2 regions of the Tenacibaculum piscium genome follow, and region 2 is predicted to be linked to the other one. Evidence: riboswitches for the same ligand, from Rfam matches in the RefSeq annotation. Region 2 holds a riboswitch; the other holds the start of a gene.
The links. Region 2 has a riboswitch for S-adenosylmethionine ahead of L0U72_RS08975 (homocysteine S-methyltransferase family protein). Riboswitches for the same ligand answer to the same signal wherever they lie in the genome.

Region 1: it holds a riboswitch for S-adenosylmethionine, as region 2 does, so the genes downstream of both, L0U72_RS05960 (O-acetylhomoserine aminocarboxypropyltransferase/cysteine synthase family protein) here and L0U72_RS08975 (homocysteine S-methyltransferase family protein) in region 2, are expected to answer to the same signal.

Annotation. Positions count from the first base shown of each region.
Region 1 covers NZ_JAJGWR010000002.1:403,695-418,826, reverse strand. The annotation lists gene yidD (membrane protein insertion efficiency factor YidD) at 1-123, shown strand, start outside; gene lgt (prolipoprotein diacylglyceryl transferase) at 162-989, shown strand; gene L0U72_RS05980 (ABC transporter permease) at 1,078-2,262, opposite strand; gene L0U72_RS05975 (HlyD family secretion protein) at 2,267-3,250, opposite strand; gene L0U72_RS05970 (TolC family protein) at 3,264-4,679, opposite strand; gene pip (prolyl aminopeptidase) at 4,870-5,889, opposite strand; SAM riboswitch class I at 6,082-6,206, shown strand; gene L0U72_RS05960 (O-acetylhomoserine aminocarboxypropyltransferase/cysteine synthase family protein) at 6,329-7,603, shown strand; gene thrA (bifunctional aspartate kinase/homoserine dehydrogenase I) at 7,605-11,000, shown strand; gene L0U72_RS05950 (trans-sulfuration enzyme family protein) at 11,020-12,201, shown strand; gene L0U72_RS05945 (RrF2 family transcriptional regulator) at 12,261-12,668, shown strand; gene L0U72_RS05940 (DUF2061 domain-containing protein) at 12,806-13,081, shown strand; gene L0U72_RS05935 (phosphoadenosine phosphosulfate reductase domain-containing protein) at 13,081-13,707, shown strand; gene cysD (sulfate adenylyltransferase subunit CysD) at 13,724-14,695, shown strand; gene L0U72_RS05925 (sulfate adenylyltransferase subunit 1) at 14,786-15,132, shown strand, end outside.
Region 2 covers NZ_JAJGWR010000004.1:239,499-254,630, forward strand. The annotation lists gene L0U72_RS08950 (Mrp/NBP35 family ATP-binding protein) at 773-1,903, shown strand; gene L0U72_RS08955 (NifU family protein) at 1,932-2,168, shown strand; gene L0U72_RS08960 (NAD(P)/FAD-dependent oxidoreductase) at 2,368-3,423, shown strand; gene epsC (serine O-acetyltransferase EpsC) at 3,554-4,309, shown strand; gene cysM (cysteine synthase CysM) at 4,313-5,203, shown strand; SAM riboswitch class I at 5,472-5,639, shown strand; gene L0U72_RS08975 (homocysteine S-methyltransferase family protein) at 5,692-6,684, shown strand; gene metH (methionine synthase) at 6,675-9,365, shown strand; gene metF (methylenetetrahydrofolate reductase [NAD(P)H]) at 9,418-10,374, shown strand; gene L0U72_RS08990 (hypothetical protein) at 10,394-11,959, opposite strand; gene L0U72_RS08995 (2-isopropylmalate synthase) at 12,091-13,266, shown strand; gene leuC (3-isopropylmalate dehydratase large subunit) at 13,279-14,661, shown strand; gene leuD (3-isopropylmalate dehydratase small subunit) at 14,675-15,132, shown strand, end outside.

The DNA.
Region 1 (15,132 bases), on a different contig from region 2:
AAACATGGATTATTTAGCGGCGGTTGGTTAGCCTTGAAAAGAATTTTTAGCTGTCATCCGTGGGGTGGAAGCGGGTATGATCCAGTGCCTGAAAAGCCTGTGTCAAAAAAAGAAAATAAATAATAGTCGTTTTAATGTAATGACATAAAATAAAATAATACATGAATTTTTTATCCATCGTATGGGATTTAGACCCTGAAATTATAAAAATAGGAAGCTTCGGTATTCGTTGGTACAGCTTAATGTTTGTTACCGTATTTGTATTAGGACTTCATTTAATGAAGAAAATTTTTATAAATGACAACATTCCTGCCGAAAAATTAGATCCATTATTTATGTATGTATTCGTATCGATGTTGGTAGGAATGCGTTTAGGTGATGTGTTTTTTTATAGTTGGGATTATTATCAAAACCATTTATTAGAGATATTTTTACCGATGAAACAATTAGCCGATGGTTCTTGGAAATTCACAGGTTTCACAGGTTTTGCAAGTCATGGAGCAGCGATTGGTATTCCGATAGCTTTGTATTTTTACGCCAAAAAACATTTGCAAAAACCATGGTTATTTATTCTAGATAGAGTAGGAATTATCGTTGCTTTGGCAGGTTTTTTTATCCGATTAGGAAACTTTTTTAATTCTGAAATCTACGGAAAACCAACAGGAAGTAGTTTTGGTGTCATTTTTAAAAGAGCAGGAGAAACTGTGGCGTGTCATCCAACGCAATTATATGAAGCGTTTAGTTATTTAGCGTTGTTTTTTGCTTTGTGGCATTTTTATTGGAAAACAGATAAAAAGAAGCAAGAAGGATTTTTATTTGGATTGTTTATGGTCGTTTTATGGTCATTGCGATTCTTTATTGAATTTTTGAAAAAAGCACAAGTTGATAGCAGAGAAGATTGGGTTTTCAATTCTTTAAACACAGGGCAAGTATTAAGTATTCCACTTGTTTTAATCGGTTTTTGGTTGATGTTTAGAAAATCAAAATAAGCTATTTTATAAAAAATAAAAACCTCCAAGTTGCTGTAAATTACAGTTTGGAGGTTTTTTTACGCAAGTGTTTTAATTTTGAAGATATTTAAGCATCTAAATTATCTAAAACCTTTTTTTGTTTTTTAGTGTGCGAAAATATTTTATATTGAAGTAATGCCATCATTAGAAAAAAAGCAACAAAATTTATCAGTAATAACATTAAAATTTCAGGCTTAATAGAGGCTAGGTTTCCTCCGTAAAAGGCAATTTTTCGAAAGCCACTCAAAAATTGAGTAAGCGGAATATATTGTGCAATATTTGAAATCGCATTTGGTATCGCCATCGTTGGCCAAGTAAAACCACTAAGAACAAAGGCGGGCGTTGAAATAACCATTAATAATTCGGTTGCTTTTAATTGATTTTGAAAAGCAATAGAAAATAACATTCCAATACTCATTGATGATAAGGTTACTAAAAAAGTTAAAACTAACATCGGAAAACTATAAATTTCTGCATCAATATTAAAATACGGAATAAAGAAGCTAACGACCGTCCACATAATAGGAATCATCAGAAAAAAAGGCGTAGATTTAAGGACAATATGATACAAAGACCACTTACTTTCTTTCACTAAATTTGAAAAATAACCATCTTCAAAATCTCTAGCAAAAACCAAAGCCATTGCCAAAAATATAATTTGTTGCATAATCCCAGCAAGCAATCCTGGAAGCATAAACGTTACATAATTTCCTGTTGAATTATATAATTTGTTGAAATTTATTTTAAAACTTTCGTAAGCGTTTATAGCTTGTTCAGGATGTAATCCTTGTTTTTTAAGTCCTTCAATTTCAATTCCTGCATTTACAGTCATTAGTACCGATTGAATATTTTTACTAGCCGTATTAGCGTTTAAAATATTTGCCATATTCAAATCTACACGTACTTCAGGATGTCGTTTTTGTAAAACATCTGCCTCAAAATCTGTAGGAAATGTAATAACAGCTACATATTGTTCGGTTGGCATTTCTGCTTTAATATTGCCAGGCGTATATCTTATATCTTTAATTTTTAAGCCTTCGTTGTCATTAAAAGCATCAATGATTTTGTCAGTTGTTGGACTGTTATCTTGATCTATAATAACAATCGGCAGGTTTATTACTTTTGCTTGTTGATACACAAAACCAAATAATACTCCATATAAAATAGGCGCTCCAAAGAAAATAGCAAGTAACACGCTGTTCGAAAAGATGCGTGAAAACTCTATTTTTAATAATCTTATAAATTTTTTCATGCTTTTATTCTTTAATTAAAACAGTGGCATTTAGATAGAATATTTGCTCGTTATTTTCACCTGTTTTTTCGATATTTTTATCTAAAGGAATTATTTTTAACTCATAAATAGCTTCTGATAATTCATATAAAGGAGCGGTACTGGTAATATCAGCATATTTAGCAAGCTGTTTTATGGCGATAATTTTACCTTGAATTTCTTCTTTTGTATACGGGTTTATAAGCGTAATTGGCGCACCTGTTTTAAAGTTATATACTTTTGATTCTGGCACGGTAAAACGAAAATATACACTGCTTTTTTTATAGCCATTAAATAAAGTGTAACCAGGCGAAAGTAGTTCGCCTTGCTTTAAGCTAATTGTTTCTATTGACATATCGGTAGGCGCAATAATGTATTTTTCGCTCGCTGCAGAAAGCACTTCTTGCTTGGCACCCATAGCACGGTCTAATTGTCCTTTTGCTTGATCTATTTGCTCGGTTCTGGCACCATTTTTAGCTTCATTTCGTTTTGCTTCTATGGCAGTTACTTGTGCTTTTGCCATGTTTAATTTCATTTTCACTTCATCAAATTGTTGCTGGCTTATTAATGAATCTTGATACATTGCACGCATTCTATTGAAAGATTCTTGCGCAAATTCTAACTGTGCTTTTCCTGCGTTTAATTTTCCATCAATTTGAATTAATTGGTCTTTTGTGGCACCATTAAAAGCCATTTTTAATTGTCCTTTAGCAGCTTTTATAGCACCGTTTACTTGCGTCATTTTTGCATTTACTTCAGGAATATCAATAAAAGCTAAGGTATCTCCTTTTTTCACATCTTGTCCTTCGGTTACATATATGTTGCCAATTCGCCCTGCTATTTTACTACTAATAGACATGGTTTCAAACTTCACTTTTCCTTTATATGGAGTAATTGTTTGCTTGTTGGTGCATGAATTAAGTGATATTAATGCCGTGGCTCCAATAAAAATAGTTTTAAATAAATTCATTTTTTTTTGAGTATTAATTATAAAAAGAAGTAAGAATTCCTTTTGCGTGTAACAGGTTTGTAATGGCTCTTCGTTGCTTAAAATAAGATTCTTGTAATTTAAAATTTGCTTTTTCTAAATCGGTTAAGGCATCTAGGACATCATTTATTGGGGCTAAATTGTTTTTATATTGTGTATTTATCATATTATAAGTGGCGTTTGTCAAATCAATTTCTTTTTCACTTATTGTAATATTTTGAACGGAAGATTCATAATCGAGTGTTGCTTTTACAAGGCTTAAAGCAATCATTTCTTGCGCCTGTTTGCGTTGCTCTTTATATTTTAGGTTTTCAATAAGCGCTTTTTTACTGTTTAAAGTTGTTTTAAAACCATCAAAAGCGTTCCATTTTACGCCAACGCCTACATACCATTTCGGGTCTAATAATGATAAATCATCTTCTAAAAATTCATAATGTCCTTTTAGGGCTATTTTAGGAATGAAATTATTTTTTTCCATTTTAGCTTTATAAAGTGTTGCTTTTTCAGCTTCTTTTAAGGCTTTTATTTCATTACGTATTTCATTCGGAGTATCATTTGTATTTTTAAAGTTATTTTCTAATAAATTTTGATTAAAAGTTAGTGGAAATAATTGTGGATTTATCAATTTTAAATGGCTTATTTTTTCGCCAGTAAGCTGTTCTAAAACTGCTATTAATAAAGTTTTATTTTGATTAAAAGCTAACTTTTTAGAAGCTAATTGTTGCTGTGCTACTTCAATTTTTTTACGACTGATAGGCGTTGCTAAGCCATTTTCAATCGCTTTTTTCACAAAATGTTCTTGTTCGTTTAAGTATTTTTCAGAAATGGCTAGTACTTTTTTAGAAGCATAGACCAAGGCTAATTGATCGTAAGTTTCTATAATTTTTAAGGCGATTTTATCTTTTTCTGCAATTCCCAAATAAGTTAAAGAAGCCTCTTTGTGCTTGCTTGCTTTTAAGGCGTTGCTTGCTTGAAATCCGCTAAATAATACCCAATCAACATCAACTGCCGCTTTTAAAAGATTTTCATCTTGAAGATTTGGTACATTTTTTATAGGAATACTACTTGGAATTGCGCTATTAAATGGTATACCGATTGCTTCTTTAATGAGTAATTTTTGTGTTCCCATTAAAAGGTTTTGCGTATCGTTATCAAAAGTAATCGGTTCGTTTAAGTGTACAAAACTTCCGTTAAAAGTAACATTGGGTAAAAATACCGATTTTGCTAATTTTTGATCTATTTTAGCTTTTTGGGCATCTAAATTATAAATATTAGCCGTATGACTTTTATGTAATCCTTTATTGATAAGTTCTTTTAAAACAGGGTTTAGCTGTTGAGCGAAACTCATAAACGGATAAAATCCTACCAATAAAAGTAGCGGTATGGTTGTTTTTGATATTTTTATTTGCATTGCAAAGGTTTTAAAAGTGCAATGCAAATATCTTAATAATAAAAGGAAATTCTTTTGACTTTGGTTAAAATTTGGTCAAAATAACAGCAATAAAATAACGATACTATTTTAACTGCAAAAAGTTAAAAATCAGGTATTTTAAAGCTTGTTTTTTTTGATTTCTTTACTGAAACAGGTATGAAAAATGATTTTAAGAAGTAATTCTTTTTAATTCTGAAATTAACGCAATTTTATTTTGTTCATCCGAAGAAGAATGTCCTGCGTTTTCAATATTTAATGTTGAATTATTTAAACTTTCATGCAATCTGAAAGCTTGAATTGGCGTACAAATAAAATCATAACGTCCGTGAACAATTGCGGTTTTAATATCTTTAATTTTATCAATATTATTCATGATAAAATCTTCCGAAATAAAACAATTATTTTTAATATAATGCGCTTCTAAAATCGCCATTGATTTATACGAAAAGGTTTTTAAAACTTCTTCGGTATCGGTAATTTTGTTAATTGTATAAAAAGACATTTCATAAAAAGCCCATTCATACGCATATTTATTGCTGATTTCTTCATCATCGCAAGTCATCATTTTTAAATAATAATCCACAGGGTTTTCACCTTTAGGAACTAATTTATTAAAACGATTCCAAACATCAGGGAAAAATTCTTTAATTCCACCGCCAATATAATGGTCAAAAGCGTATTTATTTGCCAACCAAATTCCTCGAATAATCAATCCTAAAACACGCTCTGGATGATGAATTGCATAGACAAGTGAAAGCGTGCTTCCCCAAGAACCGCCAAAAACATAGACTTTTTCGAAATTTACATAATCCAATAAGGCATTAATATCTTCCAAAAGAAGTTGGGTGGTATTATTTTCAATACTTCCAAAAGGCTTACTTTTTGAAGTTCCTCGTTGGTCAAAAAACAGCACATTATATCTTTCTGGGTCAAAAAATTGCTTGTCTTTTTCTCCAAAACCTGCTCCAGGACCACCGTGCAAAAATAGTACAGGAATCCCTTTTGGATTTCCATATAATTCAAAATAAAGTTCGTGTCCGTGAGAAACAGGGAAATATCCTGTTTTATAAGATGCTATGTTTTTTTCTGATGTCATAATATATGTTACTTGAAAGTTTGCGTTTAAAAAAGATAAAGATACGGGTAATCTTACTTTTTGATTCTTGAATATAAAAATTTTTCTACACATTTTTTTAAGAAATAGATTATTCAGAGCCTGTTAAGTTTATGAAAATAAAATTTATAACGTTCTAAGAGCGATGTTTTTTTGATGTTAAAGTGTTTCTAAATAGATGTTTTTAAAAATAAATCAAAATAAATTAGGATATTAAAATATAATATTTGAATATTTGCCCTCACAAAGTTCAATAACTTATTGACAATGTTATCAAGAAAGGCGGAGGGATTAGACCCTGTGAAGCCTTAGCAACCCTTTGTTTAAGTCAAAGAAGGTGCTAAATTCTACTTAATTTTAGATTCATTTATCTAAAATTGGATAGATAACTCAAAAACAATTACTTCGCTGTAATTGTTATATTTCTTCATAACATTTTTCGAGTAAGCGCATCAAAATAATTAGGTGCAGGTAACTTTTGTTTTAATTTTAATTATTTCAAAAAACAAGAAAAATGAGTACACAAAAATTTGCAACAAACGCCTTACACGCAGGACACGACGCAACACAAACCGCAGGAACACGCGCGGTGCCAATTTACCAAACAACATCGTATGTTTTTAACAATTCTGAGCATGCTGCAAACCTATTTTCATTAAAAGAATTGGGCTTTATTTATACCCGATTAAACAACCCAACAAATCAGATTTTACAAGACCGTTTGGCGAGTTTAGAAGGTGGAATAGGAGCGGTAGTTTTCGCATCAGGAACGGCGGCAATTGCAACAGGATTATTAACCTTATTAAAAGCAGGCGACCACATTGTGGCATCGAGCAGTTTGTACGGAGGAACGTACAATTTATTAAGCGTTACTTTACCGAGATTAGGAATTACAACCACTTTTGTTGACGCTTCCAATCCTGATAATTTCGGCAAAGCAGTACAAGAAAATACCAGAGCTTTTTTTGTTGAATCTTTAGGAAATCCGAAGTTAGATGTGTTAGATTTAAAAGCAATTTCAAACCATGCAAAAACAGCCGAAGTTCCTTTTATTGTTGATAATACCGTAGCAACTCCAGCGTTATTAAACCCGATTCAGCACGGTGCAAATATCGTAATTCATTCATTGACAAAATATATCGGCGGACACGGAACGTCTTTAGGAGGCGCAATAATTGATGCAGGAACTTTTAATTGGGCAAATGGTAAATTCCCAGAATTTACAGAACCATCTGCAGGATATCACGGGCTGGTTTATCATGATGTTTTAGGCGCATCTTCTTATACTTTTAAATTAATTTTAGAAGGATTGCGTGATTTTGGTGGCGCATTAAGCCCAACAAATGCGTTTAATATTATCCAAGGATTGGAAACCTTAAACATCAGAATTAAAAAACACAGTGAAAATGCGTTGGAATTAGCCAAATGGTTAGAAAATCAAGAAGCGGTTGCTTGGGTGAATTATCCAGGATTGGAAAGTAGTAAATATAAAAAATTAGCAGATAAATATTTACCAAAAGGACAAAGTGGTATTGTAACCTTTGGCGTAAAAGGTGGCTATGAATCGGCTAAAAAAGTGGCGGATACTACAAAATTATTTTCATTATTAGCCAATATTGGCGATACAAAATCTTTAATTATTCATCCTGCAAGCACCACGCATCAACAGTTAAGCGAACAAGCACAACAAAGTGCAGGTGTTAGCAGTGATTTAATTCGTTTATCTGTAGGATTAGAAAATATTGAGGATTTAAAAAATGATTTAACCAGCTCTTTTTTAAAAATATAATATGTTAATACAGCAACTTTTACAGATAAATATTACCAACTTTACGACAGAAAATGGACTTTTTTTCGAAAAAATCCCTTTAAGTTATGAAGTTTTTGGCAAAGAGTTAGGCACAGCGCCCGTGGTTTTAATCAATCACGCATTAACAGGAAATAGCAATGTTGCAAATCCAAAAAATGGCTGGTGGAAAGATTTAATCGGAAAAAATAAAGCTATTGATACGACTAAATATACAGTTTTATGTTTTAATATTCCTGGAAATGGCTACGATGGTTTTTTAATTGATGCGTATAAAAATTTTATCGCTAGAGATATTGCAACACTATTTTTAAAAGGATTAGAAAAACTGAAAATAACAAAATTATTTGCTTTAATTGGTGGTTCTTTAGGCGGTGGAATTGCTTGGGAAATGGCGGTTTTAAATCCTAAAATAACTCAAAAATTCATTCCAATAGCCACCGATTGGAAAGCTACCGATTGGTTAATTGCAAATTGTCAAATTCAAGAACAATTTTTAGTGAATTCAAGCAATCCTGTACATGATGCTCGTATGCACGCTATGCTATGTTACCGAACGCCAAAATCTTTTAAAGAACGTTTTCATCGCTCAAAAAAGGAAAATTCTGAAATATTTAATGTCGAAAGTTGGTTGTTGCATCACAGTGAAAAATTACAGGAACGCTATCAGTTGGCATCCTATAAATTAATGAATCAATTATTAAAAACGATTGATGTTACCAAAGGACAAAATAATGCCGATATTTTAGAAAAAATTGAAGCCGATATTCATATTATTGGCGTTGATTCTGATTTGTTTTTTACCGCCGAAGAAAATAGAGAAACGCAAAAAGAACTCGCTTTAGTACATGATAATGTAACGTACAATGAAATAAATTCGGTACACGGACACGATGCTTTTTTAATGGAATACAAGCAATTAGAAAAAATAATCAGCCCAATTTTTAATCCAAAATTAAAAAATAAGAACATAAAAATAATCAAATTTGGAGGAAAATCGTTGTCAAATAACGGAATTAGCAATGTGATTTCTATTATTGAAGAAAAAATAAATAATCAAGAAAAAATAGCAGTAGTTGTTTCGGCAAGAGGAAATGCAACAAATCAACTAGAAGAAATTTTAGAAAAATCCGCTAAAAATGAAAATTATCAACAGCAGTTTGAAGCTTTTAAATTTGAGCAATCAAAATTAACGCCACTGCTTGATTTTTCATCAGAATTTACACATTTAGAAAAACTTTTTGAAGGTGTTTTTTTATTAGGTGATTTTAGCCCAAAAATAAAAGATGAAATTCTAGCACAAGGAGAAATTTTATCAGCAAAAACAGTTACTGAACTTTTAACGCAAAAAGGGATATCAGCAAAAATTACCGATGCCAGAAAGCTATTAAAAACAGCTGAAAATTTTGGAAATGCACAGCCAATTATAAAAATATCAAAAGAAAATGTACAAAAATATTTTAAGAAAAATAACAATACAGTAACTATTGTAACAGGTTTTATAGCCTCTAATTTAAAAGGAGAAACTACTACTTTAGGACGAAATGGAAGTAATTATACAGCATCGTTATTGGCGAATTTTTTAAATGCTGATGAATTGCAAAATTACACGCATGTTGATGGAATTTTTACCGCAAACCCCGATTTGGTTGCCGATGCTCAAAAAATAGAAACACTTTCTTTTTCTGAAGCAAATGAATTAGCCAATTTTGGAGCTACCATTTTACATGCAAAAACAATAAGCCCGTTATTGGAAAAAAATATCAATCTTCGGATTTTAAATACGTTTAAACCCAACGATTCAGGTACTTTAATTAGGGCTAAAACAACTTCAAAAGGCATAAAATCGATTGCTGTTTTAGATAATGTTGCTCTATTAAATTTTGAAGGAAGAGGTTTATTAGGAAAAGTTGGCGTAGATGCGCGTATTTTTAAAGCGTTAAGTAATAAAGAAATAAGTGTGAGTATTGTGTCGCAAGGTTCTTCGGAAAGAGGCATCGGTTTGGTGATCGATAAAAGTAAATCCGAAGAAGCTATAAAGGCATTAGAGCAAGAATTTGAAAGTGATTTTTATACCAAAGATGTACATCAAATTTCAATTATAGCCGATGTTTCGGTGATTTCAATTATTGGGCAAGATTTAAGTGAATTTCATCATTCGTATAATGCGTTGATTAAAAATCAAATTGTTCCGTTGCTTTTTAACAACACAATTTCAGGGAAAAATGTGAGTTTAGTTGTTAAAAAACAGCAATTACATAAAGCTTTAAACGTTATTCACGGACAGGTTTTTGGAGTTGCTAAAAAAATAAATATCGCCATTTTTGGAAAAGGATTAGTGGGGGGAACTTTAATTAATCAAATTATAGAAAACACAAAATCAGTACTTGAAAGAAAGAAAATTCAATTGAATATTTTTGCAGTATCAGGTTCTAAAAAATTGCTATTAAATGAAAAAGGAATTGATGAAAATTGGGAAATCGATTTAGAAAATAGCACCGAAATTTCTGCTATAAATACGGTTATCGATTTTGCAAAAGAACATCATTTAGAAAATTTAATAGCCGTTGACAATACGGCAAGTCATCAATTTATTGAAAATTATACATCGTTAATTGAAGCTGGTTTCGATTTGGTTTCTTCCAATAAAATAGCCAATACCGTATCGCATAGTTTTTATAAAAAATTAAGAGATACTTTAGCTAAAAATAATAAATCATACTTGTATGAAACCAATGTTGGTGCAGGTTTGCCGTTAATTGATACGATTAAATTATTACACGATTCAGGAGAGAATATCACCAAAATTAGAGGCGTTTTTTCGGGTTCGTTAAGTTATTTATTTAATACTTTTTCTTCGGATGATGTAGCCTTTTCTGAAATACTTCAAAAAGCAATTGACAAGGGATTTACCGAGCCAGACCCAAGAGAAGATTTATGTGGAAATGATGTGGCTAGAAAATTATTAATCTTAGCACGTGAGTTAGATTTAAAAAATGAATTGGAAGATATTGCCATTGAAAATTTAATTCCGACAGCATTTAGAGAAAGCTCTTCGGCTGGTTTTTTATCGAATTTAAAAGCTTTAAATACTGTTTTTCAGCAGAAAAAAAACGCACAAAAACCCAATCATGTATTGCGTTATATTGGTGATTTATCAGGCGATTTATCTAAAGAAAAAGGAAATTTAACGGTGAAATTAGTTTCTGTGCCAACAAATTCTGTTTTGGGAAGTTTAAAAGGTTCGGATGTTATTTTTGAAATTTATACGGAATCTTATGGCGAAAAACCGATTGTTATTCAAGGAGCAGGAGCGGGCGCAAAGGTAACCGCAAGAGGTGTTTTTGGCGATATTTTACGCTTGGCAAAAAATCATTAAAAGATAAAAAACAACAAATATGAGTTATCAATTTGAAACCCAAGCGATAAGAAACCAAACCGAACGTTCACAATTTTCGGAACATTCTACGCCGTTATATCTAACATCTAGTTTTGTTTTTGAAGATGCAGAAGATATGCGTGCTTGTTTTGCTGAAGAAAAAGATAAAAATTTATATAGCCGATTTTCAAACCCTAATACCACGGAATTTGTAGATAAAATTGTAGCGATGGAAAAAGCCGAAGCAGGATATGCTTTTGCTACAGGAATGTCGGCTGTTTTTTCGACTTTCGGAGCCTTGTTAAATTCGGGAGATCATATTGTTTCGTGCAGGTCTGTATTTGGTTCAACACATAGTTTGTTTACTAAATACTTTCCAAAATGGAATATTCAAACGAGCTATTTTAATATAAATCAACTTGAAAAAATTGAAGGTTTAATTCAGCCAAATACTACAATTTTATATGCCGAAACGCCAACAAATCCAGCAGTTGATATTATTGATTTAGAATTGCTTGGTGAAATTGCTACAAAACATAACTTATTATTGATAATAGATAACTGTTTTGCGACGCCTTATTTGCAAAATCCTATTGATTTTGGTGCCGATTTAGTCATTCATTCGGCAACCAAATTAATTGACGGACAAGGAAGAGTTTTAGGCGGAGTAACTGTTGGAAAAGCCGATTTAATTCGAGAAATTTACCTGTTTTCAAGAAATACAGGTCCTGCAATGTCACCTTTTAATGCGTGGGTTTTATCAAAAAGTTTAGAAACATTAAGTATTCGTGTGGAAAAACATTGTGAAAATGCCTTAAAAGTAGCGGAGTTTTTAGAAAATCATCCGAAGGTAAATTTAGTGAAATATCCATTTTTAAAATCGCATCCAAAATATGAAATCGCCAAAAAACAAATGCGATTTGGTGGAAATATTGTAGCCTTCGAAATAAAAGGAGGCATTAATGCAGGACGCAAGTTTTTAAACAGTATAAAAATGTGTTCTTTATCAGCAAATTTAGGCGATACCAGAACTATTATAACACATCCAGCATCAACAACACACAGTAAATTAAGCGAAATTGATCGGTTGGAAGTAGGAATTACCGATGGATTAGTTCGATGTTCTGTCGGTTTAGAAAATGTAATAGATATTATAAACGACTTAAAACAAGCATTAGAAAATCATAAAAATAACTCATAAAAATAATTTAGAAAAATAACAAATAATAAAAAATTAAATAAAAAGTGTACTTTTGGGGTATGCTATCTAAAAAAACAAAATACGGAATTAAAGCCCTAACATACATTGCTAGGCAAGAACACGGAATAAAAATGCAAATAGCCACTATTTCCGAATGTGAAAATATTTCACATAAATTTTTAGAAAGTATTTTACTCACATTGCGAAAAGCAGGTTTTTTAGGTGCGAAAAAAGGAAAAGGTGGAGGATATTATCTGCTAAAAGAAGCATCAGAAATACAAATGACCGATGTTATTAGAACCCTCGAAGGACCAATAGCAATGCTACCTTGCGTGAGTTTAAACTATTATGAAAAATGTAGTGATTGCCCCGATGAACAGGCTTGTGGTGTTCGTAAATTGATGATACAAGTTAGAGATAGTACCTTACAAGTATTGAAAAATACCACGCTTGCTGATTTAGTATAAAAATTCTTGCATGCTTTTTTACTACAATTTTTAGTTTTTTTTATAAATTTTACCTTTATTTTTTTTGTTATCTAATTTGAATTAATACATTTGTAATCTTAAAACCTAGTTACCCGATAGGGAAATAGTATTTTGAAATGATTTTAGAACAATTAATAAAAGAAATAAAACAAAATAAGCCAAATAAAGAGGCCGATAATCAAACTGAAAAAGGGTCTGAAAACACCTGGAGAAGTATTGTGAAATCAATAAGTTGGCGAATAATCGGTACGATAGATACGGTTTTAATATCATGGTTTATCACAGGAGAATTAGCCCTAGCATTTTCAATAGGAAGCATCGAATTAATAACAAAAATGGTATTATACTTTTTTCACGAAAGAATTTGGAATAAAATAAAATGGGGGAAATAATGAGCTTAAAAAACGAATTGAATTTAGAATTTTTAAATAAAAAATTAGCAAAACTAAGTCCAAAAGAAATTGTACAATGGGTTTTTAATTTAGATAAAAAAAATATTATTACCACAAACTTTAGACCTTATGAAGTAGCGATTTTACACCTAATATCCCAAGAAAGTCCCAATATAAAAGTTATTTGGTGCGACACAGGTTATAACACCCCCCAAACCTATAAACACGCCGAAGAACTGATTGAAACATTACACTTAAATGTTGATTTATATGTGCCGAAACAAACCGTAGCACATCGTACTGTTATTATGGGACTTCCTTCGGTTGATGATCAAAATCATGCAAAATTTACCGAACAAGTAAAATTAGAACCTTTTAAAAGAGCTATGAAAATTCATCAGCCTGAAATATGGTTTACCAATCTTCGAAAAGGACAAACAGCTTTTAGAGATGGTATCGATATTTTATCCTTTAGTAAAGATGGAATTTTAAAAGTGAGTCCTTTTTATCATTGGTCGGATGAAGATTTAGATGGGTATTTAGAAACCCATAAATTACCAAATGAGTTCAAATATTTTGATCCAACAAAGGTAGAAAGTAACAGAGAATGCGGTTTACATATTTAAAAATAAGAGTATCATTATGGACATTATAACAATAGAAAAAACAGCTACAATATCAAAAAAAGTATCAAAAATAGCATCAAAAACTTTAGAAAATACGATAAAAGTAGGCGCCTTAGAAAGCGAAGCTATTTATATTTTTAGAGAAGTTGTAGCGCAGTTTGAAAAACCTGTATTATTATTTTCAGGAGGAAAAGACAGTATTACGTTGGTTCGATTGGCGCAAAAAGCGTTTTATCCAGCGAAAATACCGTTTCCTTTAATGCACATTGATACAGGGCATAATTTTCCTGAAACCATCGAATTTAGAGACCGTTTAGCTAAAGAATTAGGAGTGGAATTAATCGTTCGAAATGTACAAGATAATATCGATAACGGAAAGGTTAAAGAAGAAACGGGTAAATATGCGAGTAGAAATATGCTACAAACCGAAACGTTATTAGATGCTATTGAAGAATTCGGGTTTGATGCTTGTATCGGTGGTGCTCGTAGAGATGAAGAAAAAGCAAGAGCTAAAGAACGTATTTTTTCTGTAAGAGATGATTTCGGACAATGGGACGAAAAAAACCAACGTCCTGAGTTATTTGATATTTTAAATGGAAGAATTGATTTAGGGCAAAATGTGCGTGTTTTTCCTATTTCAAATTGGACAGAGTTAGATGTTTGGAGTTATATCCAAAAAGAAGCGATTGAAATTCCATCGATTTATTTTGCGCATAAAAGAAAAACATTTGTTCGTGATGGAATGATTTGGTCTGCTGAAGATGCCGTTGTTTATCGTGAAGAAGATGAGGTTGTTGAAGAAAGAATGGTGCGTTTTCGTACTGTTGGCGATATGAGTTGTACCGCCGCTGTGTTGTCGGACGCTGTGAGTATTGATAAAGTAGTCGCTGAAATTAAAGAATCAACCATTTCAGAAAGAGGTGCTAGAATTGATGACAAACGCTCGGAAGCAGCCATGGAAAAACGTAAACAACAAGGTTATTTTTAATATGATTTAATTATCTAAAGAAATAAAAATAATAATTAAAGAATACAAACTAGGTTTTTAATTATCAGTAAAAACCAATAGCAGACTAAAATGAACGTATTAAAAATAGCAACAGCAGGAAGTGTCGATGATGGTAAAAGTACTTTAATAGGTCGTATTTTATATGATACCAAATCATTAACCGACGATAAATTGGAGGCAATTGAAGCAAAAAGTAAACAAAGAGGTTTTGATTATTTAGATTTTTCATTAGCAACTGATGGTTTAGTTGCCGAACGTGAACAAGGAATTACCATTGATGTTGCACATATTTATTTTTCAACACCAACAACCAGTTTTATTATTGCCGATACGCCTGGACATATTGAATATACTCGAAATATGGTTACGGGTGCGTCTAATTCACAGGCTTCTATTGTTTTAATTGATGCTCGAAA
Region 2 (15,132 bases):
CAGGATTAAATCAGTATTGATTTAATCCTGTTTTTGTTTTTATTAAGAAAATTATGCACTTAATATAATTTTATCTGTAATAAAACCTAATTCTATATCTAAACAAACTCTAAGAGCCTGTTTAAATTTTTATTCCAAAAATTGCTGTAACGTCAAAACAGCATGACAAGGGGTTAAAACCCCTTGTTTTAAAAATAAAAATGCGTCAAAGGGATTTTTATTTCAGTTTCTCATGTTCATTTGCCACATTTTTTAGCTCCTTTTAACAAGGGGTTTTAACCCCTTGCCGCCATTTTTTGCCACTATATTTTTTTCAGATGAAATTTAGAGCCTGTTTAAATTTCATCAAAAAAAAGTTTTATAGCAAGAAAACAGAAAATCGAATCCGTCAAACTGAATTTATTTCAGTTTCGCATCCTGATTTGCCGTAGTTCTTTCCTTTTTTTGATGATTCTTGTCAATTCGAGTGATTTTAATGACTAAAAGGAATTAAAATTGTATCGAGAATTTGAATTCTTTTATATTAATGAATTTTATACTAAAAAAGTTCTCGATACAATTTTTTTGAAGGAAAAAAATCACTCGAACTGACAGTTTCTTTAATTTTTAAACAGGCTCTTAAACAAACTCTAAATAATTTTATATTTCTTGTACTAAAGATAAACTATAAAATAGAATTATTACGTCATAAATTTTCACAATCTAAACCCTTTATTTTCTGCGGGCTAAAATGTATCTTTGTAACTTAGCATTAACTAAATTAAATACTCAAATGAGTTTTAAAAAACAAGATATATACAAAGCATTAGAAACTATAACGGCTCCAGGAGAAGGTAAAAGTTTAGTGGAAAGTGAAAACATAAAAAACGTCGTTACTTTTGGTAAAGAAGTAATTGTTGATGTAACCATTTCAAACCCCTCTTTACAAGCAAAAAAGAAAGCTGAGGTAGAAATAATCAAAGCAATTCACACAAATGTTGATGACAGCCTTGACGTAAAAGTGAATGTAAAAGTGGAGGTTGTTCAAAAAGAAAATCCGAACGAAATTAAAGGAAAAGTAATTCCTAATATCAAAAATATTATAGCGATAGCTTCTGGAAAAGGAGGTGTAGGGAAATCTACCATTACGGCTAATATGGCGGTTTCTTTAGCTAAAATGGGCTTTAAAGTAGGTGTTTTAGATGCCGATGTGTACGGACCATCACAACATTTAATGTTTGATGTTGAAAAAGAAAAACCATTATCTGTAAAAGTAGATGGGCGTTCAAAAATGAAACCTGTTGAAAATTACGGCGTAAAATTATTATCATTAGGTTTTTTTACTGATCCAGATCAGGCAGTAATTTGGCGTGGACCAATGGCATCAAAAGCCTTAAATCAATTAATTTTTGATGCAGATTGGGGCGAATTAGATTTCTTATTGATCGATTTACCTCCAGGAACAGGAGACGTGCATTTATCAATCGTACAAGCAGTTCCAATTAACGGAGCGGTAATAGTAAGTACGCCACAAAATATCGCCTTGGCAGATGCTAAAAAAGGAGTTGCAATGTTTCAACAAGAAAGCATTAACGTACCTGTTTTAGGAATTGTTGAAAACATGGCATATTTTACACCAGCCGAATTACCAGACAATAAATATTACATTTTTGGTCAAGGCGGTGCTAAAAACTTAGCAGAAGATATTAAAACAAGTTTCTTAGGTGAAATTCCATTAGTACAAAGTATTCGTGAGTCGGGCGATGTAGGACATCCAGTGGCTTTACAAGAAAATACGCCGCTAGAAAATGCCTTTAAAGACGTAACAAAAGCAATGGTTGCTGAATTGTTAAAAAGAAATGAAAATTTACCAGCTACTGAAGTAGTTCGTATAACTACGATGAGTGGTTGTAGTACCAAATAATCAAGAGTAATAATTCAAGAGCAAGAGTATGACAGCAACAGAGATACAGCATAATGTAGAAAAAGCCTTAGAAGAAATCCGTCCTTTTTTAGTAAGTGATGGTGGAAATATCAAGCTTTTATCTATTGAAAACAATATTGTAAAAGTTCAGTTAGAGGGTGCTTGTAGTGGTTGTTCTGTAAATCAAATGACGTTAAAAAATGGCGTTGAAGCAACTATAAAAAAGTATGCACCCGTTATTGAAGAGGTAATTAATGTAGCCTAAAAACTGATTTTTATCATTTTTTAATCACTACAAACATATTATTTTTGGGCGTTCGGGCGTGCTTTCGCTACTCGCTTTTTTTTAAATAGAAAAAATTTAAAAAAGAGCTTAAACAAACCGCTCTATCACTAACGCAACTCGTAAACTACAAAGAAAACCTCCTCTATTTAAAAAAAGAGGAGGTTTAAATACTTAAAAAATGATTACAACAGATATTCTAATTATAGGGGCAGGTCCAACAGGATTATTTACTGTATTTGAAGCAGGATTGTTAAAATTACGCTGTCATTTAATTGATGCATTGCCACAACAAGGAGGTCAGTGTTCAGAAATTTATCCAAAGAAACCGATTTATGATATTCCTGCGTATCCAGAGATTTTAGCAGGTGATTTAACGGATAAATTAATGGAACAAATCAAGCAATTTGAACCAGGATTTACCTTAGGCGAACGTGCCGAAACTATCGAGAAACAAGAAGACGGAAGTTTTCTGGTAACCACCAATAAAGGAACACAACACCAAGCACCCGTAGTAGCAATTGCAGGAGGTTTAGGAAGTTTTGAACCAAGAAAACCACCCATTCCAAACATCGCTGATTTTGAAGATAAGGGCGTGGAATACATGATTAAAGAACCAGAATTATATCGCAATAAAAACGTGGTAATTGCTGGTGGTGGAGATTCTGCTTTAGATTGGTCAATTTTTTTAACAGACATTGCAAAATCGGTCACTTTAGTACACCGAAGAAATGAATTTCGTGGTGCTTTAGATTCTGTTGATAAAGTACAAGAATTAAAAGATGTAGGAAAAATCAACTTAATAACACCTGCGGAAATAAAAGGAATTGTTGGACAGAATCATGTTGAAGGCGTTGTGATTGCTGAAAAAGATAAAGAAGAATATACATTAAACTGCGACCATTTTATACCTTTATTTGGTTTATCACCAAAATTAGGACCTATCGGAAATTGGGGCTTAGAAATTGAAAAAAATGCAATTAAAGTTAATAATTCTTTAGATTATCAAACAAATATTCCAGGAATATATGCCATTGGCGATGTAAATACGTATCCTGGGAAATTAAAATTAATTTTATGCGGTTTTCACGAAGCAACTTTAATGTGTCAGAGTGCGTTTAAAATCATTTATCCAGATAAAAAATACGTAATGAAATACACCACAGTAGGCGGTATTGATGGTTTTGATGGAACTCGAAAAGAAGCGCCAAAAGCAGTTGTAAAAGCGATAAATTAATTCCATTAAATCTCAAAATAAAAGCATAATTTTACGAGTTATATAGAATGTTATATTTGCTACTTTTAAAATAAGTGAAAGTAGCAAATAAAACAATTAATTATATTGGTAATTGAGAATTTGAGAAGTAATGAGTACAATAGAAAAACCACTAGAAAACTATAATATCTGTTTAAAAGACACTGTTGAAGTTTTTACCAAAAAAATATTTTATGCCTTGTTCGATCAAGAATTTAAGGCAAAGAATAAAGAACGTATTACTGAAAATTTCTTTGAAATAACAAGACGTTTAAAAATAAAAAATGCGCCTGAAATTTGGAAATCATTTCAAGATAAATTACCAGAAATAAGAAGAGAATTAGATTTAGATGCTATTGCTTTTGAAAAAACAGATCCAGCAGCAAAAAGCTTAGAGGAAATTTATTTGGCGTATCCAGGGTTTCATGCTATTGCAGTGTATCGTTTAAGCCATGAATTGTACCGTTTAAAAGTGCCTACTTTACCAAGAATGATGAGCGAATATGTGCACGGATTAACAGGTACCGATATTCATCCAGGAGCTACAATTGGCGCTTCGTTTTTTATAGATCATGCCACGGGAATTGTTATTGGTGAAACCACATTGATAAAAAATAATGTAAAAATTTACCAAGGAGTTACTTTAGGAGGTATTCAGGTGAAAAAGAGTTTAGCGGAAACAAAAAGACATCCGACCATCGATAATAACGTTACTATTTATGCCAATGCGACTATTTTAGGTGGCGATGTTATAATTGGTGAAGGCAGTGTAATAGGAGCTAATGTGTGTGTTACCGAATCAGTACCGCCAAAATCGTTAGTTATTTATCAAACAGAAAATAAAATTGTTTCATTACATAAAGTTTAAATTATGAAAGCAAAAAAAATAACCGACTTTGTTGGAAATACGCCTTTAGTAGAGGTTAGTAATATTTTGGATAAAAAAGGCGTACGTCTTTTTTTGAAATTAGAAGGAAATAACCCTGGAGGAAGCGTAAAAGATAGGGCTGCTTACAATATGATTTTAGAGGCATTAAACCGAAGAAATATTAAAAAAGGAGATCATTTAGTCGAAGCAACTAGCGGAAATACAGGGATTGCATTGGCATTTATAGCAAATGTATTAGGCTTGAAAATGACCCTAGTAATGCCTGAAAACTCTACAGAAGAACGTATAAAAACCATGAGAGCTTATGGTGCAGAAGTTATATTAACATCAAAAGAAGAAGGAATTGAAGGATCAAGAGATTTTGCCCAAAAATTACGCTATAAAAAAGGGTATTTTATGCTAAATCAATTTGAAAATAACGATAATTGGAAAGCACATTATAAAACTACAGGCCCTGAAATTTGGAAAGATACCGAAGGTGAAGTAACACATTTTGTATCGGCAATGGGAACTACAGGAACTATTATGGGTGTTTCTACCTATTTAAAAGAACAAAACCCAAACATTCAAATTATTGGAGCACAACCAACCGATGGTTCAAGTATTCCTGGAATTAGAAAATGGTCAAAAGAATATTTACCAAAAATATTTGATCGTTCAAAAGTAGATCAAGTACTAGAAGTAAGTGAAAATCAAGCTAGAAATATGACCCGAAAATTAGCGAGTCAGGAAGGTGTTTTTGGCGGTATGAGTAGCGGTGGTGCTGTGCATGTTGCTTTGCAAGTTGCAGAGCAGATTGAAGAAGGAATTATTGTCGCTATTATTTGTGATATCGGTGATCGATATTTATCATCAAATTTGTATAATTATTAAAATACAAGATTTATTAGAGCCTGTTTAAATTTCATTTAAAAACATTTTATTTGAAAAATCGCATCCGTCAAACTGAATTTATTTCAGTTTCGCATCCTGATTTGCCGTAGTTCTTCTCTTTATGCGATTCTGAAATAAATTCAGAATGACGAGAATTTGGTTTTTATTTAATTTTTAAACAGGCTCTTAAAAATAATTATCAAAATACTTATAAAAAATAAAAAAAGTTCGTTAATTTGCACTTTATTAGTTCATTAATTTAATAAGAATGTTATCAAGAAAGGTGGAGGGATTAGACCCAAAGAAACCTTAGCAACCCTTTATTTGATTAATTTAAAAATTCTAAAATTTTCAAATTAATCAAATAAAGAAGGTGCTAAATTCTACTTAAAAACTGTTTTATTACAAAATTACAGCTTTTTAAGAGAGATAACGGCAAAGAACTTTTCCTCCTCTTTTCCTGATAGCTTCTACCAATAATATCAGGAATGTCAAACATTTATCAAGAAATACAAAAACGTATTCTAGTGCTCGATGGAGCAATGGGAACGATGCTTCAGGCGTATAAATTTACCGAAGAAGATTTCCGAGGAAAACGCTTTAAAAATTATCCAACATCGTTGCAAGGAAACAACGATTTACTTTCCCTTACACAGCCCGAAGCTATAAAAGAAATCCATGCAAAATATTTTGCAGCAGGTGCCGATATTATAGAAACCAATACTTTTTCAGGGACAACAATTGCGATGGCTGATTATCAAATGGAAAATTTAGTCTATGAATTAAATTATCAATCAGCAAAAATAGCCAAAGAAGTTGCCGATGAATTTACCCAAAAAGAACCGCATAAACCACGATTTGTAGCAGGTTCAATAGGTCCAACAAATCGTACCGCAAGTATGTCGCCAGATGTAAATGATCCTGGCTATAGAGCCGTTACTTTTGATGAATTACGCATCGCTTATAAGCAACAAGTGGAAGCACTTTTAGATGGCGGTTGCGATATTTTATTAGTAGAAACTGTTTTTGATACCCTAAACGCAAAAGCGGCATTATTTGCCATTGAAGAAGTAAAAGAAGCCCGAAAAATAGACGTTCCAATCATGTTAAGCGGTACAATTACCGATGCCAGCGGAAGAACGTTGTCGGGGCAAACTGCCGAAGCTTTTTTAATTTCTATTTCTCATATTCCGCTGTTATCCGTAGGATTTAATTGTGCTTTAGGCGCTAATTTATTACAACCTCACTTAGAAGCAATCGCATCGAAAACTAACTTTGCAATTTCGGCGCATCCAAATGCTGGACTTCCAAATGCTTTTGGCGAATACGATGAAACTGCTCAAGAAATGGCAGATCAAATTGAAGAATATTTCAAGAAAAATCTGATAAATATTATCGGCGGATGCTGCGGAACAACGCCAGAACATATTGCTGTAATTGCCCAATTAGCAACTAAATATCCTCCAAGAAAATGCCTATAAAACAAGAAATTAAACAAGAAAAATATTTGCATTTATCGGGTTTAGAACCATTGGTTTTAAATGAAAATAGCAATTTTATTAACGTTGGAGAACGTACCAATGTTGCAGGTTCTCGTAAGTTTTTACGATTGATAAAAGAAGAAAAATTTGAAGAAGCATTAGCCGTTGCAAGGCATCAGGTAGAAGGCGGAGCGCAAATTATCGATATTAATATGGATGATGGTTTGATTGATGGAAAACAAGCCATGGTTCGTTTTTTAAATTTGATTGCCGCCGAGCCTGATATTTGCCGTGTTCCGCTGATGATTGATAGCTCAAAGTGGGAAATTATTGAAGCAGGTTTACAAGTTGTACAAGGAAAAAGTATTGTAAATTCTATTTCTTTAAAAGAAGGCGAAGAAAATTTTATTTGGCAAGCAACGCAGGTTAAAAGATACGGAGCGGCGGTAATTGTTATGGCTTTTGATGAGGTTGGGCAAGCTGATACTTATCAAAGACGTATCGAAATTGCTGAACGTTCGTATCGTGTTTTGGTTGATAAAGTAGGCTTTGCATCCGAAGATATTATTTTTGATTTGAATATTTTTCCTGTCGCTACAGGAATGGAAGAACATCGAAAAAATGCCATCGATTTTATTGAAGCAACTCGTTGGGTGCGTCAAAATTTGCCAAACGTAAGCGTAAGTGGTGGCGTTAGTAATGTGTCTTTTTCTTTCCGTGGAAATAATACCGTGCGAGAAGCAATGCACTCGGTTTTTCTATATTATGCGATTCAAGCAGGGATGAATATCGGAATTGTAAATCCTGCGATGTTAGAAATTTATGATGATATTCCAAAGGATTTATTAGCGCATATTGAAGATGTTATTTTAGATAAAAGAGAAGACGCAACGGAGCGTTTGTTAGATTTTGCAGAAACCGTAAAAGGTGTTAAAAAACAAGATGAAGCAACTGTTTTAGCTTGGCGAAGTTTGCCATTGCAAGACCGAATTACACATTGTTTGGTAAAAGGAATTGATGCTTTTATTTTAGAAGATATTGAACAAGCACGGCAAGAAGCGCAAAAACCAATTCAAGTTATTGAAGGCAATTTAATGATCGGTATGAATGTGGTTGGCGATTTATTTGGTGCAGGAAAAATGTTTCTGCCTCAAGTGGTAAAATCGGCTCGGGTGATGAAAAAAGCAGTGGCATATTTAAACCCATTTATTGAAGCCGAAAAAGGCGAAAAACAACAAGCTTTAGGGAAAATTTTAATGGCAACTGTAAAAGGTGATGTTCATGATATTGGTAAAAATATTGTAAGTGTTGTTTTAGGTTGTAATAGTTACGAAATTGTTGATTTAGGTGTAATGGTTGCACCTGAAAAAATTATCGAAATGGCTAAAAAAGAACAGGTTGATATTATTGGTTTATCAGGATTAATAACGCCTTCTTTAGATGAAATGGTGTATTTGGCAAAAGAAATGGAGCGTCAAAATTTTACAGTTCCGTTGTTAATTGGCGGCGCAACAACTTCAAAAGCACATACGGCGGTAAAAATAGATACTCAATATAAAAATGCGGTGGTTCATGTAAATGATGCTTCAAGAGCGGTAACGGTTGTCAGCGATTTATTAAATAAAGAAACGAGTAACGCTTATGTTGCAAAACTAAAAAAAGACTACGATGAATTTCGGGAAAAGTTCTTAAAACGAGGTAAATCAAAAGCGTATATTTCTATTGAAGAAGCGCGTAAACGTAAATTTAAAATTGACTGGGAAACGTCATCAATAGTAAAACCAAAAGAATTAGGTGTTCAAACCATAGAGCAAGTTAGTTTAAAAGATTTGTTACCTTTTATTGATTGGAGTCCGTTTTTTAGAAGTTGGGATTTACATGGAAAATATCCCGCTATTTTAACAGATGAAATTGTCGGTGAACAGGCAACACAATTATTTGAAGATTCAAGAATTATTTTAGATAAAATCATTACGAAACAATTATTAAAACCTAAAGGGATTTTTGGTTTATTTGAAGCAAATTCTATAAACGATGATGATATTTCCATTCAGAAAAATTCAAAAGAAATTGCTGTTTTTAGAACCCTACGTCAGCAATTAAAAAAGCGAGATGGAAAACCAAGTATTGCTTTAGCCGATTTTATCGCTCCAAAAGAATCAGGAAAACAAGACTATATGGGCGCATTTTGTACCGCAATTTTTGGAGCTGACCAGTTAGCTAAAAAATATAAAGACCAAGAAGATGATTATAATGCGATTATGGTACAAGCAATTGCCGATCGTTTTGCCGAAGCTTTTGCGGAATATTTGCATCACAGAATACGAACAAAACATTGGGGATATGCAGTTGATGAAAATTTATCCAACGAAGAATTAATAAAGGAAACTTATAAAGGAATCCGCCCTGCACCTGGTTATCCTGCTTGTCCTGACCATTTGGAAAAACAAACAATTTGGAGTCTTTTAAATGTCGAAGAAAAAATAGGCGTAACCCTTACTGATAGTTTAGCGATGTGGCCAGCAGCAGCAGTTTCAGGATATTATTTTGCAAATAAAGAAGCAAAATACTTTGGATTAGGGAAAATTACCGATGACCAAGTTCGTGATTTTGCTACTAGAAAAAATATCACACTAGAAAAAGCTAGAAAATGGTTGCATCCTGCTATTGCTGAGGTATAAATCACTTTTTTTAATCACATGAAAAAACTACAAAAAAACTATTTAAAACGCCATGAAAGTAACCAAACATATTGAAAAAGCAAATGGAAAAACATTATTTTCGTTTGAAATAATTCCGCCGAAAAAAGGAAATAATATTCAAGATTTATATCAAAATATTGAGCCGTTAATGGAATTTAAACCGCCTTTTATTGATGTAACAACGTCAAGAGAAGAGCATTTATATATTGATAAAGGAAACGGTTTATTAGATCGGAAAATTACTAGAATGCGCCCTGGAACAGTCGGAATTTGCGCGGCGATAAAACATAAATACGATGTCGATACCGTGCCACACGTGCTTTGTGGCGGTTTTAGCAAAGAAGAAACCGAATATTTATTGGTCGATTGCCATTATTTAGGAATTGAAAATGTCATGGCGTTGCGGGGCGATGCCATGAGTCATCAAAAATATTTTGAAAGAAGTAAAGGTGGGCATCAATATGCAACTTCTTTGGTGAATCAAATTCAAAATTTGAATAAAGGGAAGTATTTACACGATGTTATTGAAGCAAATCATAAAGCTGATTTTTGTATCGGTGTTGCTGGGTATCCTGAAAAACATTTAGAAGCTCCTTCTTTACAAACTGATTTAAAGAGATTGAAAGAAAAAGTTGATGCAGGAGCAGATTATGTGGTTACGCAAATGTTTTTTGACAATAAAAAGTATTTTGAGTTTGTAAAGCACGCAAGAGAAATAGGCATTACCGTACCGATTATCCCTGGAATAAAACCCATTGCGGTAAAGCGTCATCTGCAATTATTGCCACAAGTTTTTAAAATTGATTTGCCACAAGATTTAATCATCGAAATAGAATTGTGTAAAAATAATGAGCAGGTTCGAGAGGTTGGCATTGCATGGGCAATTGCACAATCACAAGAGTTATTAAAAGCGGGTGTGCCTGTTTTACATTATTATTCGATGGGAAAAAGTGATAATATTAAAGCCATTGCCAACGCGTTATTTTAAATTTTTAGTACTATTTTTTTTACTGTTTTTTATTTTGAAGATATTTATTTTTGATAATTTCGGCGACAGTTTTATTGGCAATTTTAGATTCTAGCCAAGAAAGAATATCTAAATATAAAAAAGCTCTTTTTTCATACGGATGATGTTCATATACTTTTAAACGGTCGTATATTTTTTTAAATTCCTTTTTTATTTGATGCGGAAAAACATCACCTAACGCTTTTATTGAAGATATAAATTCTTTTTGAACTTCTTGAAGATTTTCCATTTTTAATAAAAAGCGGTAGGTGTCTTTAAATTGACGTTCAAAATCATAATCTAAACCACATTCGTAATGAGCAATTAAGCTTAAAATTCGGGCAAAACATTGCAGGTCTTCGGCAACATGAATTTTTTTAGAAGAAATAATTTTATTCAAATAGAAAATACATTCTTTATTTTTTCCCATTCCAAAATACAAACTCGCTATTTTGTAATACATCAGCACAATATGATGATTATCTAATTTATTTTTATAAAGTGCAATTTTACTATTGATAGTTGCCACTAAATATTCTCCTTCCGAAAAAGTTCCTTCTAAAAAATGCAAGTGTAATTTATTGGCATAATAATATTGAAAAATTAAAATTTCGGTATTGCTATTTATCGGAATTAAATTATTGTCAATTTCTTGCTCAAAAGAAGTAAGCTCTTCTTTAAATTTTTCAAAATGTTTGATAAAAAATAAACTTTCCAGTAAATAATTTTTTCCTTTCAGATAAAAAACTGGATTAATCGTAATATTTCGGGTATCATTTTTAAATAAATAGACCCATTTATGTGCATATTTATAACTCTGAAGAAAATCTTGCGTTAAAAAACTACGCCATAAATTTGCTTTGTAAAGCCATAATTTTTCTCTGAACCCTAATTTTTTGTAATCATAATTTGGCAATTTAGAATTGAAATATGTATGTACTTTTTGAAGTTCGATATCATTTCTGGCATAGCCTGTTTTTAGCAACGCGCCGTATAATTGCAAGGATAAATTCGATAATTTACTCGTAATTACATTTTGCTGACTTAGTTCTTTTGCTTGAATCGTTAATTCATCGGCTCGAGTATTAATACTTCGTGTAATGTGTTGACTTTCAATTAGTTTTTCAAATTCTACAATTTCGTACGCAATGTTTTTCTCTTCGCTATCAATTGCCATATTTTTGGCTTTATCGAGTAGTTTTAAACTTTGTTTGTACAATCCTTTTTGATATAAAATAGTCGCAAAATCCAATAATTCTCGAATTTGAATTCGGATATTTTTATGTGCTGGATTCATACGTAAACTAATCAATAATTGTTTGTATAGATGGGCTTTTAAGTTTGATAATTGTTGCTTGCTCACAATCCCACTTTTGATGATTATTTTTTCATCATATTTTTTTTGTTTTTCTAAGAATTTGAATAGTGCAAAAAACTTTGCGTGATTATTTCCTTCTAAACGACCAACGTAAAGATTAAACTGACGTTTTTCGGATTTTGATAATGATTTTATCAAAACAAATAACATATCGTTTTGTTGATTGGATAGTGTAGTAGATTTAATCATAAGTTTTTGTTTATCAGTATTTTAAAATATGTTTTTTTAGCTTTAATATCGTAAGTAGTTGCTTTTAAAAAAATAAATTAATCGCACTAATATATATATTTGATTAATTAAAGGTAAATAAATTAATAGAGATGCAAAACGATAAAGTCCAAATTTTTGATACAACACTTCGTGATGGCGAGCAAGTGCCTGGTTGTAAGTTAGACACCACACAAAAATTAATTATTGCCGAACGACTTGATTTTTTAGGCGTGGATGTTATTGAAGCTGGTTTTCCTGTGTCGAGTCCAGGAGATTTTGCTTCTGTACATGAAATATCAAAAATTGTTAAAAATGCCACGGTTTGTGGTTTAACAAGAGCCGTAAAAAAAGATATTGAAGTAGCAGCAGAGGCGTTAAAATATGCTGTAAAACCAAGAATACATACAGGAATCGGAACAAGTGATTCTCATATAAAATATAAATTTAATTCGTCGCAAAGTGAAGTTATCCGAAGAGGAAAAGAAGCGGTTTCTTATGCCAAGAATTTTGTAGATGATGTCGAATTTTATGCCGAAGATGCAGGAAGAACAGACAATGCTTTTTTAGCCAAAGTCTGTGAAGAAATGATACAATCAGGCGCAACAGTTTTAAACATTCCTGATACCACAGGATATTGTTTGCCTGAAGAATATGGTGCGAAAATCAAGTATTTAAAAGAAAATGTAAAAGGAATTGAAAATGTAATCTTATCTTGTCATTGTCATAATGATTTAGGTTTGGCAACCGCAAATTCAATTGCTGGAGTTATCAATGGTGCAAGGCAAATAGAATGTACGATTAACGGAATCGGAGAACGTGCAGGAAATACCGCACTAGAAGAAGTCGTAATGATTTTAAAACAACATCCGTATTTGAATTTGCAAACCGATATTAATACCAAATTATTATACGATACCAGTATGATGGTGCGTGAAAGTATGGGGATGCTAGTACAGCCAAATAAGGCAATTGTTGGAGCAAATGCCTTTGCGCATAGTTCAGGAATTCATCAAGATGGGGTTATCAAAAATAGAGAAACCTATGAAATTATGAATCCGTTGGATGTTGGAGTTACTGAAAGTGCTATCGTTTTAACGGCTCGAAGCGGAAGAGCCGCCTTGGCATATCGTTCTAAAAATATTGGCTACGAATTGACAAAAATACAGTTAGATTCGGCGTATCAGTTATTTTTAAAAGTTGCTGATACACAAAAAGAAGTGATTGATGAAGATCTTCATAGATTAATGAAGGAAGTCAATAAAATATCAAAAATAATAATATCATAAATATAAATGATAATGGGAAAAACATTATTTGACAAAGTTTGGGATGCTCATGTGGTCGATTCTATTGAAAACGGTCCACAAGTTTTATATATCGACAAACATTTAATTCATGAAGTTACCAGTCCGCAGGCTTTTAACGAACTAAAAGAACGTGGAATTTCCGTAGCGCGTCCTGATAAAATTGTTGCAACTGCTGACCATAATACGCCAACGGTAAATCAACATTTACCTATTGAAGACGATTTATCTAGAAATCAACTAGCGGAATTAACTAAAAATTGCAAGGAAAATAATATTACTTTATATGAATTAGGGCACAAAAATAACGGAATTGTACACGTTATTGCGCCAGAATTAGGAATTACACAGCCTGGAATGACCATGGTTTGTGGAGATTCTCATACTTCTACGCATGGAGCTTTTGGAACCATTGCCTTCGGAATTGGAACAAGTCAAGTAGCACAAGTTTTTGCAAGTCAATGTTTGTTGCTTCAAAAACCGAAAAGTTTGCGAGTTACCGTAAACGGAAAATTGAAAAAAGGCGTTTTACCTAAAGATGTTATTTTATATATTATCGCTCAATTAGGAACCAATTCAGGGACAGGGTATTTTTGCGAATACGCAGGAAATGTCTTTGAAGAAATGTCGATGGAAGGCAGAATGACGGTTTGTAATATGAGTATCGAAATGGGTGCAAGAGGTGGAATGATTGCTCCTGACCAAACTACTTTTGACTATGTAAAAGGAAAAGAATTTGCTCCGAAAGGCGAAAATTTTGATAAAAAAGTAGCCTATTGGAAAACCTTAAAAACGGATGCTGATGCTACTTTTGATAAGGAATATACGTTAAATGCTGAAGATATTGAGCCGATGCTTACTTTCGGAACAAATCCAGGAATGGGAATTAAAATTTCTGAAAATATTCCGCAGGAAAATGATGCGTCTTTTGAAAAATCATTATCCTATATGAATTTTCAAAAAGGAGAAAGTTTAATTGATAAAAAAATAAATTACGTGTTTATTGGAAGTTGTACTAATTCTAGAATTGAAGATTTTAGAGAAGTTGCAAATTACGTAAAAGGAAAGCAAAAAGCGCAAAATGTAAACGCTTGGCTAGTTCCTGGGTCGCAAAAAGTGGCAAAACAAATTGAATCCGAAGGCTTAAAAACTATTTTTGAAACGGCTGGTTTTGAATTGCGTCAACCAGGATGTTCGGCTTGTTTAGCGATGAATGATGATAAAATTCCGGAAGGAGAATATTGTGTTTCAACATCAAATAGAAATTTTGAAGGAAGACAAGGACAGGGTTCTAGAACCATTTTAGCAAGCCCATTAATGGCAGCAGCAGCAGCCGTAGCAGGGAAAATCATTGATATTACAAAACCATTAAATTAATACGTTAAATAAAATGGAAAAGTTTATAAAATTAACAGATACCGCAGTTCCGCTAACAACAGAAAATGTGGATACCGATCAAATTATTCCCGCTCGTTTTTTAAAAGCGACTGATAAAAAAGGCTTCGGCGATAATGTTTTTAGAGATTGGCGTTTTCATAAAGATGGAAGCATAAACGAAGATTTTATCTTAAATAATAAAAATTATAAAGGAAGTATTTTAGTTGCTGGCGATAATTTTGGATGCGGTTCGAGTAGAGAACACGCGGCTTGGGCGTTGTCTGGCTATGGTTTTAAAGTAGTTATCAGTAGTTTTTTTGCTGATATATTTAAAGGAAATGCTTTGAATAACGGAATTTTACCTGTACAAGTATCCGAAGAATATTTAAAAGAATTATTAAAAGTAGTACTTGAAAAACCAAACACCGAAATAATTGTAGATTTGGAAAATCAACAACTAAAAACACCCGT